DNA from 2 places in the Nonomuraea purpurea genome. Region 2 is predicted to be linked to the other one. Evidence: riboswitches for the same ligand, from Rfam matches in the RefSeq annotation. Region 2 holds a riboswitch; the other holds the start of a gene.
The links. Region 2 has a riboswitch for glycine ahead of gcvT (glycine cleavage system aminomethyltransferase GcvT). Riboswitches for the same ligand answer to the same signal wherever they lie in the genome.
Positions count from the first base shown of each region.

Region 1: it holds a riboswitch for glycine, as region 2 does, so the genes downstream of both, gcvP (aminomethyl-transferring glycine dehydrogenase) here and gcvT (glycine cleavage system aminomethyltransferase GcvT) in region 2, are expected to answer to the same signal.

Region 1 covers NZ_JBHSBI010000003.1:239,919-247,723, forward strand. Annotated here, with positions in the region: gene ACFOY2_RS07600 (tetratricopeptide repeat protein) at 1-311, opposite strand, end outside; gene gcvP (aminomethyl-transferring glycine dehydrogenase) at 407-3,232, opposite strand; glycine riboswitch at 3,288-3,400, opposite strand; glycine riboswitch at 3,401-3,500, opposite strand; gene ACFOY2_RS07610 (MerR family transcriptional regulator) at 3,617-4,237, opposite strand; gene ACFOY2_RS07615 (bifunctional nuclease family protein) at 4,385-4,855, opposite strand; gene ftsR (transcriptional regulator FtsR) at 4,986-5,639, opposite strand; gene ACFOY2_RS07625 (FHA domain-containing protein) at 5,707-6,219, opposite strand; gene ACFOY2_RS07630 (sugar phosphate nucleotidyltransferase) at 6,484-7,805, opposite strand, start outside.
Region 2 covers NZ_JBHSBI010000045.1:15,844-23,648, reverse strand. Annotated here, with positions in the region: gene ACFOY2_RS50235 (L-serine ammonia-lyase) at 1-511, opposite strand, end outside; gene gcvH (glycine cleavage system protein GcvH) at 668-1,057, opposite strand; gene gcvT (glycine cleavage system aminomethyltransferase GcvT) at 1,054-2,139, opposite strand; glycine riboswitch at 2,173-2,272, opposite strand; glycine riboswitch at 2,294-2,391, opposite strand; gene ACFOY2_RS50220 (hypothetical protein) at 2,485-3,309, shown strand; partial or broken gene ACFOY2_RS50215 (winged helix-turn-helix transcriptional regulator) at 3,342-3,521, opposite strand; gene ACFOY2_RS50210 (DUF4287 domain-containing protein) at 3,520-3,807, shown strand; gene ACFOY2_RS50205 (gamma-glutamyl-gamma-aminobutyrate hydrolase family protein) at 3,860-4,552, opposite strand; gene ACFOY2_RS50200 (3-oxoacyl-ACP reductase) at 4,566-5,330, opposite strand; gene ACFOY2_RS50195 (aldehyde dehydrogenase family protein) at 5,426-6,769, opposite strand; gene ACFOY2_RS50190 (glutamine synthetase family protein) at 6,772-7,805, opposite strand, start outside.

The DNA.
Region 1 (7,805 bases), on a different contig from region 2:
GCCTGCCAGGCGGCCCTGGCCTGCTCGGCGCGTCCTTCGCGCTCGAACCCCTGGGCCAGGTGGCAGGCCGCCTGTGCGGCGTATTCGGGGTGCCCGGTGGCCAGCGCGGCCCTGGCGGCGGCCCTGGCGCCCTCGGCGTCGCCGCGTTCCTCCAGGACGACGGCCAGCCCCACGGCGGCCTGGGCCCGGTCGGGGTCGTCGGGGTCGTTGGCGAGCTCGGTGAGGATGGCGGCGGCGCCGTCGAGATCGCCGTGTTCGGCGAGGCGGCGGGCGGTGTCGAGAGGCGGGGTCTCCAGCTCTGAGGACGTCAAGGGGAGCTCCTTGGGGCGGTGGTCGCACCGAAGCCTAACGACTTCGGGCGATCATGTCTGCTCACTTGACGCCGAAGGACTGGACCGGGCGTGGATCAGTCCTCGTAGGCCTCCAGCGGGGGGCACGAGCAGACCAGGTTGCGGTCGCCGTATGCCTGGTCGATGCGCCGCACCGGCACCCAGTACTTGCCCTCGCGCAGCGACGGCAGCGGGTAGGCGGCCTCGGTGCGGGTGTAGGGGTGGCTCCACTCGTCGGCGCTGACCGACTCGGCCGTGTGCGGCGCGTTGCGCAGCGGGTTGTCGGTGCGGTCGTAGGCGCCGGAGGCCACCTTGGCGATCTCGCCCCTGATGGCGATCATGGCGTCGACGAACCGGTCCAGCTCGCCGAGGTCCTCGCTCTCGGTCGGCTCGATCATGAGCGTCCCTGCCACGGGGAACGACATCGTGGGCGCGTGGAAGCCGTAGTCGATGAGCCGCTTGGCCACGTCGTCCACGGTGACGCCGGTCTCCTTGGTGATCTGGCGCAGGTCCACGATGCACTCGTGGGCCACCAGCCCGCCGCGCCCGGTGTACAGGACGGGGAAGTGCGGGGCCAGCCGCTTGGCCAGGTAGTTGGCCGACAGGATGGCCTGCTCGGTGGCGGCCGTCAGCCCCTCGGAGCCCATCATCCTGATGTAGGCCCACGAGATCGGCAGGATCCCGGCCGAGCCGTACGGGGCCGCCGAGACGGCTCCCACCGGCGTGCCGTCGTGCAGCGCGTGGCCCGGCAGGTAGGGCGCCAGGTGGCCGCGCACCGCCACCGGGCCGACGCCGGGGCCGCCGCCGCCGTGCGGGATGCAGAAGGTCTTGTGCAGGTTGAGGTGGGACACATCGGCCCCGAACTCGCCCGGCTTGGCCAGCCCGACCAGGGCGTTGAGGTTGGCCCCGTCGACGTACACCTGGCCGCCGGCCTCGTGCACCTTGGCGCACACCTCGGTGATCGTCTCCTCGTACACGCCGTGCGTGGACGGGTACGTCACCATGATCGCGGCCAGCCGGTCGCGGTGCTTGTCGATCTTGGCGTCGAGATCGGCCAGGTCGACGTTGCCTTCGGCGTCGCAGGCCACGACCACGACGCGCATGCCGGCCATGACGGCGCTGGCGGCGTTGGTGCCGTGGGCCGAGGACGGGATGAGGCACACCTCGCGTCCGTCGTCGCCGCGCGCCTGGTGGTAGGCGCGGATGGCCAGCAGCCCGGCGAACTCGCCCTGCGAGCCGGCGTTCGGCTGGACGGAGACGGCGTCGTAGCCGGTCACCTCGGCCAGCCAGCCCTCCAGCGTGCCGATCAGCTCCAGGTAGCCCTCGGCCTGGTCGGCGGGCGCGTAGGGGTGGATCGCGGCGAACTCGGGCCAGGTGATCGGCTCCATCTCCGTGGTCGCGTTCAGCTTCATCGTGCAGGAGCCGAGCGGGATCATGGAGCGGTCGAGGGCGATGTCCTTGTCCTGCAGTCTGCGCAGGTAGCGCAGCATCGCGGTCTCGGAGCGGTGGCTGTGGAAGACCGGGTGGGTCAGGTAGTCGCTCTCGCGCGCCAGGGCGGCCGGCAGCGCGTCGGCGTCGAGGTCCACCTCGGAGCGGTCGAGGCCGAAGGCCGCCCACACCTTGGCGACCTCGGCGGCACCGGTCTTCTCATCGCAGGAGATCGAGACGTGGTCGTCGTCGACCTGCCAGAGGTTGACGCCCCGCTCGGCGGCGGCGGCCAGCACGGCGGCGGCCCTGCCGGGCACGCGGACCAGGACGGTGTCGAAGAACTCCGCGTGCACGACCTCCAGGCCCGCCTCGCGCAGCCCTGCGGCCAGGGCCACGGCGTGGCGGTGGACCCGGGCGGCGATGCCGCGCAGGCCCTCGGGGCCGTGGTAGACGGCGTACATGCTCGCGATGACGGCCAGCAGGACCTGCGCGGTGCAGATGTTGCTGGTGGCCTTCTCGCGGCGGATGTGCTGCTCGCGGGTCTGCAGGGCCAGGCGGTAGGCGGGGTCGCCGTCGGCGTCCACCGACACGCCCACCAGGCGGCCGGGGAGCTGGCGCTGCAGGCCCTCGCGTACGGACATGTAGGCGGCGTGCGGCCCGCCGAAGCCGAACGGCACGCCGAAGCGCTGGGAGGACCCGATCGCGATGTCTGCGCCGAGCTCGCCGGGGGCGGCCACGAGCGTCAGGGCCAGCAGGTCGGCGGCGGCCACGACGAGCGCGCCCGCCTCGTGCGCGGCGGCGGCCACGGCGCGGAAGTCGCGCAGCCGCCCGGAGGCGCCGGGGTACTGGACGAGCACGCCGAAGCACTCGGGCAGGGCGCCGTCGAGGTCGTGCTCGACGAGCGTGATGCCGAGCGGCTCGGCCCTGGTGGCCAGCACGGCCTTGGTCTGCGGGAGCGCGTCGGCGTCCACCACGAAGACGTCGCTCTTGGACTTGCCCGCGCGCCGGGCCAGCGTCATCGCCTCGGCGGCGGCGGTGCCCTCGTCGAGCAGGGACGCGCCGGCGACGGGCAGCCCGGTCAGGTCGGAGACGACCGTCTGGAAGTTCAGCAGCGCCTCCAGGCGGCCCTGCGAGATCTCCGGCTGGTACGGGGTGTAGGCGGTGTACCAGCCCGGGTTCTCCAGCAGGCTGCGGCGGATGACCGCGGGTGTGACGGTGTCGTGGTAGCCGAGCCCGATCATGGAGGTGAGCACCCGGTTGCGCCCGGCGATGGCGCGCAGCTCGGCGATGGTCTCGGTCTCGCCGATCGCGGCGGGCAGTTTGAGCCGGTCCTTGGCCCTGATGGCCTCGGGAACGGCCACGGCCACCAGATCGGCGACCGACTCGAAGCCGACGGCCTCGAGCATGCGCTGCTGCTCGGACTCCGACGGGCCGATGTGCCGTGCGGAGAACGGCGGAGCGAACGGATCGATCATGGAGACTGCCTCCCGAGGCTTTGGAGACCGGCGCCAGGGCGCGGGCGAGTGCCGGATCTCCCCCTCTGTCAGCGCGGACACCGCCGCGACCTGAGAGCTTCACCCCGGGAAGGGGCTTGCACCGTCGGTGAGGCACGCCTGGCGGGCGCGCCTGCTTTCCAGAGTCGCCTCGCCCGAGCGGTACTGGGTGCCTGAGAGATTCCGGGGAGGGTTGCTCCTTCGGCGCCCCAGGGCCCGAGGGCCTTGGGGACTCTCCCGCACGGGGTCGTCAGCCTTGCTGTCCCAGATTACTACGGTACGTCCCGTCCATTGGTCCACGGGAGGTTGCGGAATCCGCACTCACGGTGGCCCGCGCGGTGCGATCCACCGTGAAGGGCGGGGAAGCTACCCTATGCGCCGCGCCCGGCGGCGCTGGGCCAGCTCGTCAGCGGGGTGATCGGCCGGGACGGTGTCCTCGACCGCCGCGCGTTCCCCCGGCAGCTCCGCGAGGGAGCCCTCGACCTCCCGCCAGACCCGGCCCAGCGCGATGCCGAACACGCCCTGGCCGCCCTGGAGCAGGTCGATCACCTCGTCGGCCGAGGTGCACTCGTAGACGCTGACGCCGTCGCTCATCAGCGTGATCTGGGCGAGGTCGGCGACCCCGCGGTCACGCAGATGCTGCACGGCCGTACGGATCTGCTGCAACGACACCCCGGTGTCGAGGAGCCGCTTGACGACCTTGAGTACCAGGATGTCGCGGAAGCTGTAGAGCCGCTGGGAGCCCGAGCCGTGCGCGGCTCTTATCGTGGGCTCCACCAGGGCTGTGCGCGCCCAGTAGTCGAGCTGCCTGTAGGTGATGCCGGCGGCCGCGCAGGCCGTCGGCCCACGGTATCCGATGTCGTCCGGCAACGCCGCCGGCTGCTCGTCGAAGAGCAGACCCTGCTCCCCGGCACGCTGCCGTGCGCTCTCGCGCCGCACCGGATCTTCCTGGCCGGCCGTCTTTCCCTCGCCGCTGCTGACCGCCACGCGGACCTCCGGCTTTCTCTCATCCCGTGGCCTGATCTGGGGGTTCGTAAAGGGCGGCCACGAGTTTCACTTGCACCGTAGGACCGTGACCATGCTCAGTCAACGATCCGGCTCGGCGCGTCGTGAAGCGTAAATGCACTGAAATACCTACCCCGCCCTGCCGAAGTCTTCGGGAGTGATCGTGTCAAGGAACTCCCTGAACTTCTCCACCTCGTCCTCTTGGTCGTCGGGGATGACCACGCCGGCCTCCTGGACGACCTCCTCGCTGGCGAAGATGCGCGCTCCGGTGCGCAGGGCGAGCGCGATCGAGTCCGACGGGCGCGCGCTCACCTCCACGCCGTTGGAGAACACCAGGTCTGCGAAGAAGATGCCGTCGCGCAGGGCGACGATGTTGACCGCCCGCAGGCCGACGCCCAGGGCGCTCAGCACGTCTCGGAAGAGGTCGTGGGTGAGCGGCCGCGGCGGCGGCTCCTCCGCCTGGGCCAGGGCGATGGCCGTCGCTTCCGTCATGCCAATCCATATAGGAAGGAACCGCTCCCCGTGTGCCTCCTTGAGCAAGACGATCGGCTGATTTGTGGGCATTTCTACTCGAACGCCCACGACCTCCATCTGCAACACGGGCTGCTCCGTATTCTGACCGGTGACCCGGTACAGCTATTGGCTCGTCGCTTCTGCTGTCTGCTTCTGCAATTCAACGTAACACCAGCCGGGCCTGGAATGTGCCCTCGGCTCCCAGGTCGGTACGCTCTCAACGCCCCAGGACCGAACGGACCCCCGTGCGCACAAGGGATGCGTGCAGGTCGAGCAGGAGCGTGGAAAGCTCCCTGGCGGCCTCGTCGGCCTCCCCGATGGCTCCGGGGGCGCGACGCTTCAGTATGGGGGCCACGCTCTGCTCCACCAGGCCGCACTCGCGCTCGGCGGCGGCCTTGACCGCCCGCAGATGCCTGGCGCGCAGGCCGAAGCGGGCCAGGGCCCCCACGGTGCGCGCCACCTTGAGCGCCTCCTCGTCGTAGCGCCTGGCCACCGCGGCCAGCAGCCCGTAGTCCTCGAGCTCGTCGAGGGTCTCCTCGTCGATCTCCGCGGCCTCGATCAGCTCGGCGCGGCTGAGCTTGATCTCCTGCTTGTCCTGCACCGGACGGGGACGGCCGAAGCTCTCGGCCATCTTGTCCTTGATCACCCGCAGCGGCAGGTAGTGGTCGCGCTGCTCGGTGAGGATGAAGCGCAGCTGCTCCACGTGCAGGTGGGTGAACTTGCGGTAGCCGGAGGGGCTGCGCTCGGGCTCGATCAGCCCCTCCCCCTCCAAGAAGCGGATCTTGGAGATCGTCACATCGGGGAACTCGCCCTGCAGCAGGGCGAGCACCTCCCCGATGCTCATGTGCGAGCGTGCCGCCTGAGAGTTCATGCGGCCTCCTTCGTCAACCGCATGAACGCGCACGTGGCCGTGCCGACGCCTCGCCCGCTCCGCTCGCTCATACGCCGGAGTGGGCTCGCATCAGGAAGACCAGGCGGAACTTGCCGATCTGCACCTCGTCGCCGGAGTGCAGGGGAACCTCTTCGATGCGCTCCCTGTTGACGTAGGTGCCGTTGAGGCTGCCCACGTCACGCACGGAGAACTGGCCGCCGCGCAGGCGGTAGAACTCGACGTGGCGGCGGGAGACCGTGATGTCGTCGAGGAAGATGTCGCTCTCGGGATGGCGCCCGGTGGTGGTGAGCTCCTTGTCGAGCCGGAAACGGCTGCCCTGGTTGGGGCCCCTGGTCACGGTCAGCAACGCCGTGCCCGGCGGCAACTGCTCGACCAGCGCCCGTTCGGCCAGGAGCGTGTCGCCTGCCTCAGCCTCATACGCCTCGATTCCCGCTATGGAGATGGTCGAGGTGGTGTCCCCGGCGACCTCGGGTCTGGTCAACGGTGACCCACAGCGGGAACAGAAACGGGCATCCTCGGGGTTGGCGTGCCCGCACTGCGTGCAGTAGACGCTCGGCATCGATCGGCTCGGCCTCCTACCGCGAAGACGCGGCGACGGTGCTCTGGGGCGCGCCTCGCTTCGCTTTTTCAAGTTTGCGAATGCCGCAACTTACGCTGATCAGCGGCAAAGGTCAAGGCGGGGCGCTGCACTTTGGTTCGGACGCAGACAAAGTTACCGTCGCTTCCGCCCCGGGGTCCATGCCGCCGCGCGTTTCTACATTACGATCTTGCGGCGCTGACCGCGCACATCATCGGCAAACCCCTTTCTCCTCACTCCGTGTGGTCACGTGGCCGCCTGCTCCACGATACGGGCCCAGCGTTCCAGTAACGCCTGGGCTCTGTCCATGTCTCCCGCCTCCGCCCACAGATTCGTGACGGGCTCGGCGGCGGCGGGCAGGACCAGCACCCAGCGCCCGTCGTCGTGCGCCACGCGCACGCCGTCGGTGGTGTCGATGCGGCGACCGCCGGGCTCGGCCTCGGCCGCCTCGATGACCGAGCGCATGACGGCGCCCTTGGCCGCCCACGGCGTGGGCACCGTGCGCTTGAGCATCTTCACCTCGGGGATCCTGGCGTCGATCTGGCTGAGCGACAGGCGGGTGCGGGCGACCAGGCCGAGCATGCGCATGAACGCCGCCAGCCCGTCGATCGCCGGGCTGAACTCCGGCACGACGAACCCGCCGCGCCCGTCCGCCGCGAAGATCATATCTGGCCCCGCGGCCGCCGAGGTCAGGGCGTCGAGGGCGGTCGAGGTCCACTGCACCTGGACGCCGTGGAAACGGCAGACCTGCTCGGCGACCCGGGTGGTGGTGACCGGCAGCGCCACCTGGCCGCCCCTGCGCTCGGCGGCGACCAGGTCGAGCACGACGAGCAGGGCGCGTTCGTCGTCGATGAGCTGGCCCTTCTCGTCCACCAGGGCGATGCGCTCGCCGAGCGGGTCGAACCTGACCCCGAAGGCCGCCCGCGCGGAGCTGACCAGCTCCGACAGGCGCTGCAGGTCGCGGCGGCGCTCGGCCAGCGTCTCGGTGGGCGAGACGTCGTCGAGGCGGGCGTTGACGGTGAGCACCTCGACGCCGACGCGGCCGAGCAGGCTGGGCAGCACCAGCGAGGAGGTGCCGCCCGCGCAGTCCACGACGACCTTCATGTCCCTGACGTCGTCCACGTCCACGTGGCGCAGCAGCTCGTGGGTGTAGTCCTCCACAGCCCTGGCCGGGTAGTTCAGCTCGGCGATCTCGCCGGGAAAGGCCCGGCGGAACTCCTGGCGGGAGAAGACCCGCTCCAGCTTGCGCTGGGCGGCCGGGGGCAGGTCGGCGCCCCGGTCGTCCATGATGACGATGTCGACGCTCTGCGGGTCGCCCGGCGTGGTGCGCAGCACGATGCCGCCCGCGGCCTGCTCGCGGGCGGTGTGGAAGCGGGTGACGGGCAGCGGGGCGGCCTTCAGGTCCAGGACGTTGATCGCGCCGGCGGTGAGCGCGCCGATGACGGCCCGCTTGAGCGACCTGGCGGCCAGGGAGCAGTCGCGGGAGGTGATGACGTACTCGCCCTTCTTCAAGGTGGTGGCGTAGGCGCTGGCCAGTCGGACGCACAACTCGGCGGTGATCTCGACGT
Region 2 (7,805 bases):
GCACGGTGTCGTCCGGCTTGATGCGGTCGGCGCCGGTGGCCTTCTCGTCCACGACGAAACCGCCGCCGACCGAGAAGTACACCTTCTCCCTGAGCTTCTCGCCCGACGGGGAGAACGCGGTGAAGCGCATGCCGTTCGGGTGCTCGGGGAGGGAGATCTTGCGTTCGAAGACGAGGTCCTCGCCGGTGACGAACGGGATCTCGTGGGTTCCGTAGAGCTTGACCGTGCCCGAGGCGCGCATCTCGGCCAGGCGGTCTTCGACGGAGTCGACGTCGACCAGCTCCGGCTTCTCGCCCGACAGGCCGAGCAGGACGGCCTTGTCGCTGCCGTGGCCCTTGCCGGTCAGGCCGAGTGAGCCGTACAGGATGGCCTCGACGCGCGCGACCTGCCCGAGCAGGCCGTCGTCGTGCAGCCCGCGGGCGAACTTGTGCGCGGCCGCCATCGGGCCTCCCGTGTGGGAGCTCGACGGGCCGATGCCGATCTTGAACAGGTCGAAGACGCTGATCGCCATTGATGTGCGCCTTTCAGGAGAAGGAGGCGGGGCCCAGACCCAGAAGGCTGAGCCCCGGCCGGTCTCGAATTCGCCGGAGTTCCGGCTGTGTCCAATCCGCCGGAGTTCCGGTCCAATGAAATCCGCCGGAACCCTGGTCCAGTCCCGGCGGGGGTGTCAGGATTCGCCGGAGGTCAGGGCCGCGTACTCCTCGGCGGACAGCAGGTCATCCGCGTCGCTCTCCACGCGCACCCGGAACATCCAGCCCTCCCCGTACGGGTCGCTGTTGACCAGGCTCGGGTCGTCCACGACGGACTGGTTCACCTCGACGACCTCGCCGCCGACAGGTGTGTAGATCTCGTTCACGGACTTGGTCGACTCCACCTCTCCGATGGAGTCGCCTCCCTCGACGCTCGCTCCGACCTCGGGGAGCTGCACGAAGACGACGTCACCAAGGGCTTCGGCGGCGAAGGCCGTGATGCCGACGGTCACGGTGATGCCGTCGTCGAGCCCGGCCACCCACTCGTGCTCCTTGGTGTAGCTCAGGTCGTCAGGGATGTTGCTCACTTGTTCCTCCTGTAAAAGGGCAGCTCGACCAGGTCCATAGGTTCATGCCTGCCCCTGATGTCCACAGCCAGGCCTGTTTCGGCTCCGGTGTCCACGTAGGCCATCGCGATGGGTTTGCCCAGGGTCTGGGAGGGGGCACCGCTGGTGACCTCGCCGACGACGGCGCCGTCCTTGGTGACCGGGTAACCGTGGCGCGGCACCCGGCGGCCCCGGGCGACCAGCCCGACGAGGCGGCGTCGCGGCGCGTCGTCCTTGACCGCCTCGAGTGCCGACCTGCCGACGAAGTCGCCCGGCTTGTCGAATTTCACCACTCTGCCCAGTCCCGCGTCGAATGGGGTCAGCTCCGCGCTGAGCTCGTTGCCGTACAGCGGCATGCCGGCCTCCAGCCTGAGCGTGTCGCGGGCGGACAGGCCCGCGGGCTTGAGCCCGTACGGCTCCCCGGCCGCCGTGAGCGCGTGCCAGAGCGGCGCGGCGTCGTCGTTCGCCACGAACAGCTCGAACCCGTCCTCGCCGGTGTAGCCGGTGCGGGCGATGAGCGCCCGCCGCCCGTCCACGATCCCCGGCAGGCCCGCGTAGTACTTGAGCCCGGCCAGGTCGGCGTCGGTGAGCGAGGAGAGGATCTCCTGGGAGTGAGGTCCCTGGACGGCGATCAGCGCGTACTGATCTGATCGATCCTCAACCACCACGTCGAACGACTTAGCGCGATTTTTCAGCTCACCGCCGACTTTTTCGTAGTTCGATGCGTTTGCCACGACCATGAACTCGTCGTCCCCGAGCCGGTACACGATGAGGTCGTCGAGCACTCCGCCGCGCTCATCGACGATCATGGTGTACCTGGCCCGGCCGGGCACCAGCGCCGACAGGTGTCCGACCAGGGCGTAGTCGAGGGCCTGGCCCGCCTGCGGCCCGGTCAGGAAGATCTCGCCCATGTGCGAGAGGTCGAACAGCCCGGCCGCCTCGCGGACGGCCCTGTGCTCCGCGGACTCGCTGCCGTACCGGAGCGGCATGAGCCACCCCGCGAAGTCGGTCAGTGTGGCGCCGAGGCTCTCATGAACGTCTCGTAGCGGTGTCGGTCGGGACATTTGCGCACCTCAAGGCAGGATCGGATGCCAGCATCCTCCCCCTCTGTCATGGATGCCTGAGAGCTTCGCCCGAGTTTTACCGGACTTTCACCTTCGGCGAGGCCCCGCAGGCCTGCTTTCCAGAGGTCACCTCCCGGCAAGCCATCACTTGCCGGGCAGCCGCGCGGTCCTTTGCCTTGAGAGGTTCGCGGGGAGGGCTTGCTCCTTCAGGGGCCCTGACCGGCTGTCAGGGCACTCTCCCGCACGGTTTCGCCGGTGATGTCCGTCAGCCTAGTGCCGTCATGGGGTTGTTGTCGCGTTCTGGCGACCCGTGAACCGCTTTGGCGGCGCTCACGTTGAAAGGGCATGATCCCCCGTACGGCGGCTTTCTGCGCGATCGCCGCCCTCTCCCTGGTGTCCTGCGGCACCGCTCCGCAGACCGCCGCCGCACAGCGTTACGAGACCAGTCTCACGGTGCTCGAAGGCGGCGGGCACGGACCCCAGCTCTGCGCGGTGGTCGCGACTTCGCTCCCGCCTCAGTGCGAGGGCCCCGACGTGGTCGGCTGGGATTGGACCAAGGTGAAGCACGAGTGGCGCGGCGGCGTGAAATGGGGCGAGTACCGGGTCGTGGGCACCTGGGACGGCGCCCGGCTGACGCTCACCGAGCCGCCCGGCCCACCCGGGAAGCCGCCCGCCGCTCGGGAGGTGGACTTCACCAGCCCGTGCCCGGAGCCGCAAGGCGGCTGGCGGGCCGTCGATCCGGCCAGAGCGACGGAGAAGACGCTGGGCAAGGCAATGGAGCGGGCCATGACGGCGGCTGAGTTCGCGGGCGGCTGGATCGACAATTTCGGCCCGGAGCCCGACCCGTCCAAGAACATGGACGCGCGGCAGTACGTGCTCAATCTGAAGTTCACCGGCGACCTGTCGGGCAGGGAGGCGTGGATCCGCGAGGTGTGGGGCGGCGCGCTCTGCCTGAGCGGCGCCCAGCGCAGCGAGGCCGCTCTCAACGCCATCCAGCGGCAGGTCGAGAGCGAGGTGGGCGACGGGCTGATCTCGGCGTCGTCCAGCGTGACCCGCAACGTGCTCGAGGTGTCGGTATGGCTGGCCACTGACGAGTTGCGCCGCGCCGTCGACGCCAAGCACGGGGCGGGCGTCGTGGTGTTCGACAGCGTGCTCCGGCCAGTGAGGTGAGCCGGCGGGTCCGCGCGCCCCAGCGCCGGTTCGAGGTCGCGTCCGTAATCGGTGAGCTCGTAGACGACTACGCGCGCGGGATGGGGCAGCGCGCGACGAGTGGCCAGTCCTGCCTCTTCGAGCTGTTTGAGGCGAGCTGAGAGGTGACAAAGCACGCTTGCAAAGGGCAAACTTGCTGCTCGCGGGGTCCCCCGCGGAATGGAGAAACGCATGTCGTTCCAGGCATACCTCGACAACATCGAGGACAAGACCGGGCTGACACCGCGTGAGTTCATCGCCAAGGCGAAGGAGCGCGGCTTCGATGACCCGTCCGTGAAGGCCGGAGCGATCATCGACTGGCTGAAGCAGGACTACGACCTCGGACGTGGACACGCGATGGCGTTGGTGCACGTGATCAAGAAGGGGCCGAAGATCGACGCCAAACACGTCGGCAGCTCGGGTTCCCATCGCGACGAGTCAGACACGCTGTGGCTGGACGGCAAGAGCAACCGGCCCTGATGAACTGACCGGCTACCCGAGGCCCCGCGCACGTTGGCCTGAGTTCGGCGGGTCAGCAGGCCGCCACGAGGGCCTCGAAGAGGGCGCAGTCGTCGGCCGCCTCCGGGTGCCACTGCACGGCCATGACGAAGGGTTTGGCGTTCAGTTCGACGGCCTCGATCGTGCCGTCGTCGGCGGTGGCGGTGACCGTGAGCCCCGGCGCGAGCCGGTCCACGGCCTGGTGGTGGTAGTGGGGGACCTGCCGGGGGCTCTCGCCCAGCGCCTTGGCCAGGTGGGTGCCCGCGACCGGTGAGATCGGCAGGTGACCGAAGCGGCCGGGCTCGGGAGCGTGCCGCGTGTGGCCGACCACGTCCGGCAGATGCTGGTGGAGGCTCCCGCCGAGTGCCACGTTGAGCACCTGGAGGCCGCGGCAGACGCCCAGGTAGGGCAGCCCGGCGTCGAGGGCGGCGCTGATCAGGCCGAACTCCGCGTCGTCGCGGAACGTCCTGACGTAGCCGGTGTGCTCGTGCGGCCGCGCGCCGTACCGCGCCGGGTCGATGTCGCCGCCGCCGGCCAGGATGAGCCCGTCCAACCTGCCCACGACCTGCGCGGGCTCGCCGGCCGGCGGAAGCAGCACGGGCTGCCCGCCGGCGCGGACGACCTGATCCACGTACATCTGCGGCAGAAGCGCGACCGTCAGATCGCGCCACACCGTGAACGCGGCAGGCTCGACGTAGGTGGTGATGCCGATGATGGGACGTCGCACGTTCGAGACCCCGCTACAGCGGCGTGACGTAGGCGCCGGAGATGCCGCCGTCCACCAGGAACTCGCTGCCCGTGATGAACGAGGCGTCGTCGCTGGCCAGGAACGCCACCGCCGCCGCGATCTCCGACGCCTCCGCGAAGCGGCCCACCGGGATGTGCACCAGCCGCCGCTGCGCCCGCTCCGGGTCCTTGGCGAACAACTCCTGCAGCAGCGGCGTGTTCACCGGCCCCGGGCACAGGGCGTTGACCCGGATGCCCTCCCTGGCGAACTGCACGCCCAACTCTCGCGACATCGCCAGCACCCCGCCCTTGGAGGCGGTGTAGGAGATCTGCGACGTCGCCGAGCCCATGACGGCCACGAACGAGGCGGTGTTGATGATCGAGCCCTTGCCGCGCCGCCGCATGTACGGGATGACGTGCTTGCAGCACAGGTAGACGCTGGTCAGGTTGACCTCCTGGACGCGGCGCCAGGCGTCGATGCCGGTCTCCAGGATCGAGTCGTCGTCGGGAGGTGAGATGCCGGCGTTGTTGAAGGCGATGTCCACGCCGCCGTAGGTGTCGCAGGCCGTGCGGTACATCCGCTCGACGTCGGCCTCGCTGGTCACGTCGGCCTTGACGTACAGGCCGCCGACCTCGCTTGCGGCCTTGGTGCCCGCTTCCTCGTCGATGTCCACGCAGACCACCTTGGCGCCCTCGTCGGCGAACCGACGCGCCGTGGCCAGCCCGATGCCACTGCCCGCACCGGTGATGACGGCCACCCGATCTTGCAACCGCTCCACTGCCCTACTCCCTGCTCATTTGGTCGTTCACCCTTCTCATTCGCTGCGTGAAGGGCTTCGTTCCTCAGCCCTTCACTCCGCTCACTGCGTTGGATTCACTCCCAGTTAATAAAGACGTTCTTGGTCTCGGTGAAGGCCGCCAGGGCGTCCGGGCCGAGTTCTCTGCCGAGGCCGGACTGTTTGAATCCGCCGAACGGGGTCCAGTAGCGGACCGAGGCGTGTGAGTTCACCGACAGGTTGCCGGCCTCGACGGCCCTGGCCACGCGGAGTGCCCGTCCGACGTCGCGGGTCCAGATGGAGCCGCTCAGCCCGTACGGGGTGTCGTTGGCGATCCTGACCGCGTCCGCCTCGTCCTTGAACGGCACCACCGACACGACGGGCCCGAAGATCTCCTCGGTGAAGGCCCGGTCGGTGACCTCGGGGGTGAGCACGGTCGGCGGGAACCAGTAGCCCCTGCCTTGTGGGCACGATCCCTGCAGGTAGGGGGTGCCCTCGACGAAGCCGCGCACGCGGTCGAGGTGTTCCGCGCTGATCAGCGGGCCCATCTCGGTGCTCTCGTCGGCGGGGTCGCCGACCTTGACGTTCCGTACGGCCTCGGCGAGCCGGTCCATGAACGCGTCGTACACCTCGGCCTGGACGAGGATCCTGGAGCGGGCGCAGCAGTCCTGGCCGGAGTTATCGAAGACGGCATAAGGGGCAGTTTTTGCCGCTTTTTCGAGATCTGAGTCCGCAAAGACGATATTTGCGGACTTGCCGCCCAGCTCAAGCGTCAACCGCTTGACGTGCGCGGCCGCCTTGGCCGCGATCTCCTTGCCCACCTCGGTCGAGCCCGTGAACACGATCTTGGCCACGCCGGGATGCTCGACCAGCCGCGCCCCCGCGACCTCTCCTGCCCCAGGCAGCACCTGGAGCACCCCCTCGGGGAGGCCCGCCGCCAAGGCCAGCTCGGCCAGCCTCAGCGCGGTCAGCGGCGTCCATTCGGCGGGTTTGACGATCACCGCGTTGCCGGCCGCCAGCGCGGGCGCCATGCCCCAGGACATGGTCGGCATGGGGAAGTTCCACGGCACGATGACGCCCACGACGCCCAGGGGTTCCTGGAAGGTGACGTCCACGCCGCCGGCCACCGGGATCTGCCTGCCGTGGTTGCGCTCGGGGGCGCCCGCGTAGAAGTGCAGCACGTCGCGGACGTTGCCGGCCTCCCAGCGGGCGTTCCCGATCGGGTGCCCGGCGTTGGTCAGCTCCAGCCGCGCCAGCTCCTCGACGTGCGCGTCCACCAGGTCGGCGAAGCGCCGCAGCAGCCGCGCCCGGTCGCCGGGTGACACCTCGCGCCAGCTCGCGTACGCCTTCCTGGCACGCTCCACGGCCCGGTCGACCTCGGCCGCGTCGGCGAGCTCGACGTCCGCGACGACGTCCTCCGTCACCGGATTAATGATCTTCATGCTCACATCCGCTCGAACCCACGGAACATCTCCCAATCCGTCACCGCCGCGTCGAACGCGGCCAGCTCCACCCTCGCGTTGTTGGCGTAGTGCCCGACCACGTCCTCGCCGAACGCCTCACGCGCCAGCTTCGACCCCTCGAACAGGGCCAGCGCGTCGCGCAGGGTGTGCGGTACGGTCTCGGCGTCCGAGGTGTAGGCGTTGCCCTCGAACGCGCTCTCCAGCGGCAGCTCGTCGTCGATCCCGTGCAGCCCGGCCGCGATCAGCGCGGAGACCGCCAGGTACGGGTTGACGTCGCCGCCCGGCACCCGGTTCTCGATCCGCAGAGACAGGCCGTGGCCGACGAGCCTGAGCGAGCAGGTGCGGTTGTCGACGCCCCATTTGACGGCCGTGGGGGCGAAGCTGCCCGGCACGTAGCGCTTGTAGGAGTTGATGTTGGGGGCGTACAGGAGGGTGAGCTCGCGCATGCGGGCGACCTGCCCGGCGATGAAGCGGGCCCCGAGCGGCGAGAGCCCATAAGGCCCCTCGCCCGCCATGACCGGGTCGCCCTCGGCGCCGCGCAGCGAGATGTGGATGTGGCAGGAGTTGCCCTCGCGCTGGTTCGGCTTGGCCATGAAGGTGATCGACTTGCCCTCCTGGGCGGCGATCTCCTTGGCGCCGTTCTTGTAGATGGAGTGGTTGTCGCAGGTCCGAAGCGCCTCGTCGTAGCGGAAGGTGATCTCGTGCTGGCCCAGGTTGCACTCGCCCTTGGCCGACTCGACGTACAGCCCGGCGCCCTCCATCTCGCGCCTGATGCGCCGCAGCAGCGGCTCGATGCGGGCCGTGCCGAGCAGGGAGTAGTCGACGTTGTAGAGGTTGGCCGGGGTCAGGTCGCGGTAGGCGCGCTTCCAGGCGTCCTCGTAGGCGTCCTCGTAGACGATGAACTCCAGCTCGGTGCCGACGTAGGCGGCCAGGCCGCGCTCGGCAAGGCGGGCGAGCTGCCTGCGCAGGATCTGGCGGGGTGAGGCGGTCACGTCGCCGCCGCTCTCCCAGGCCA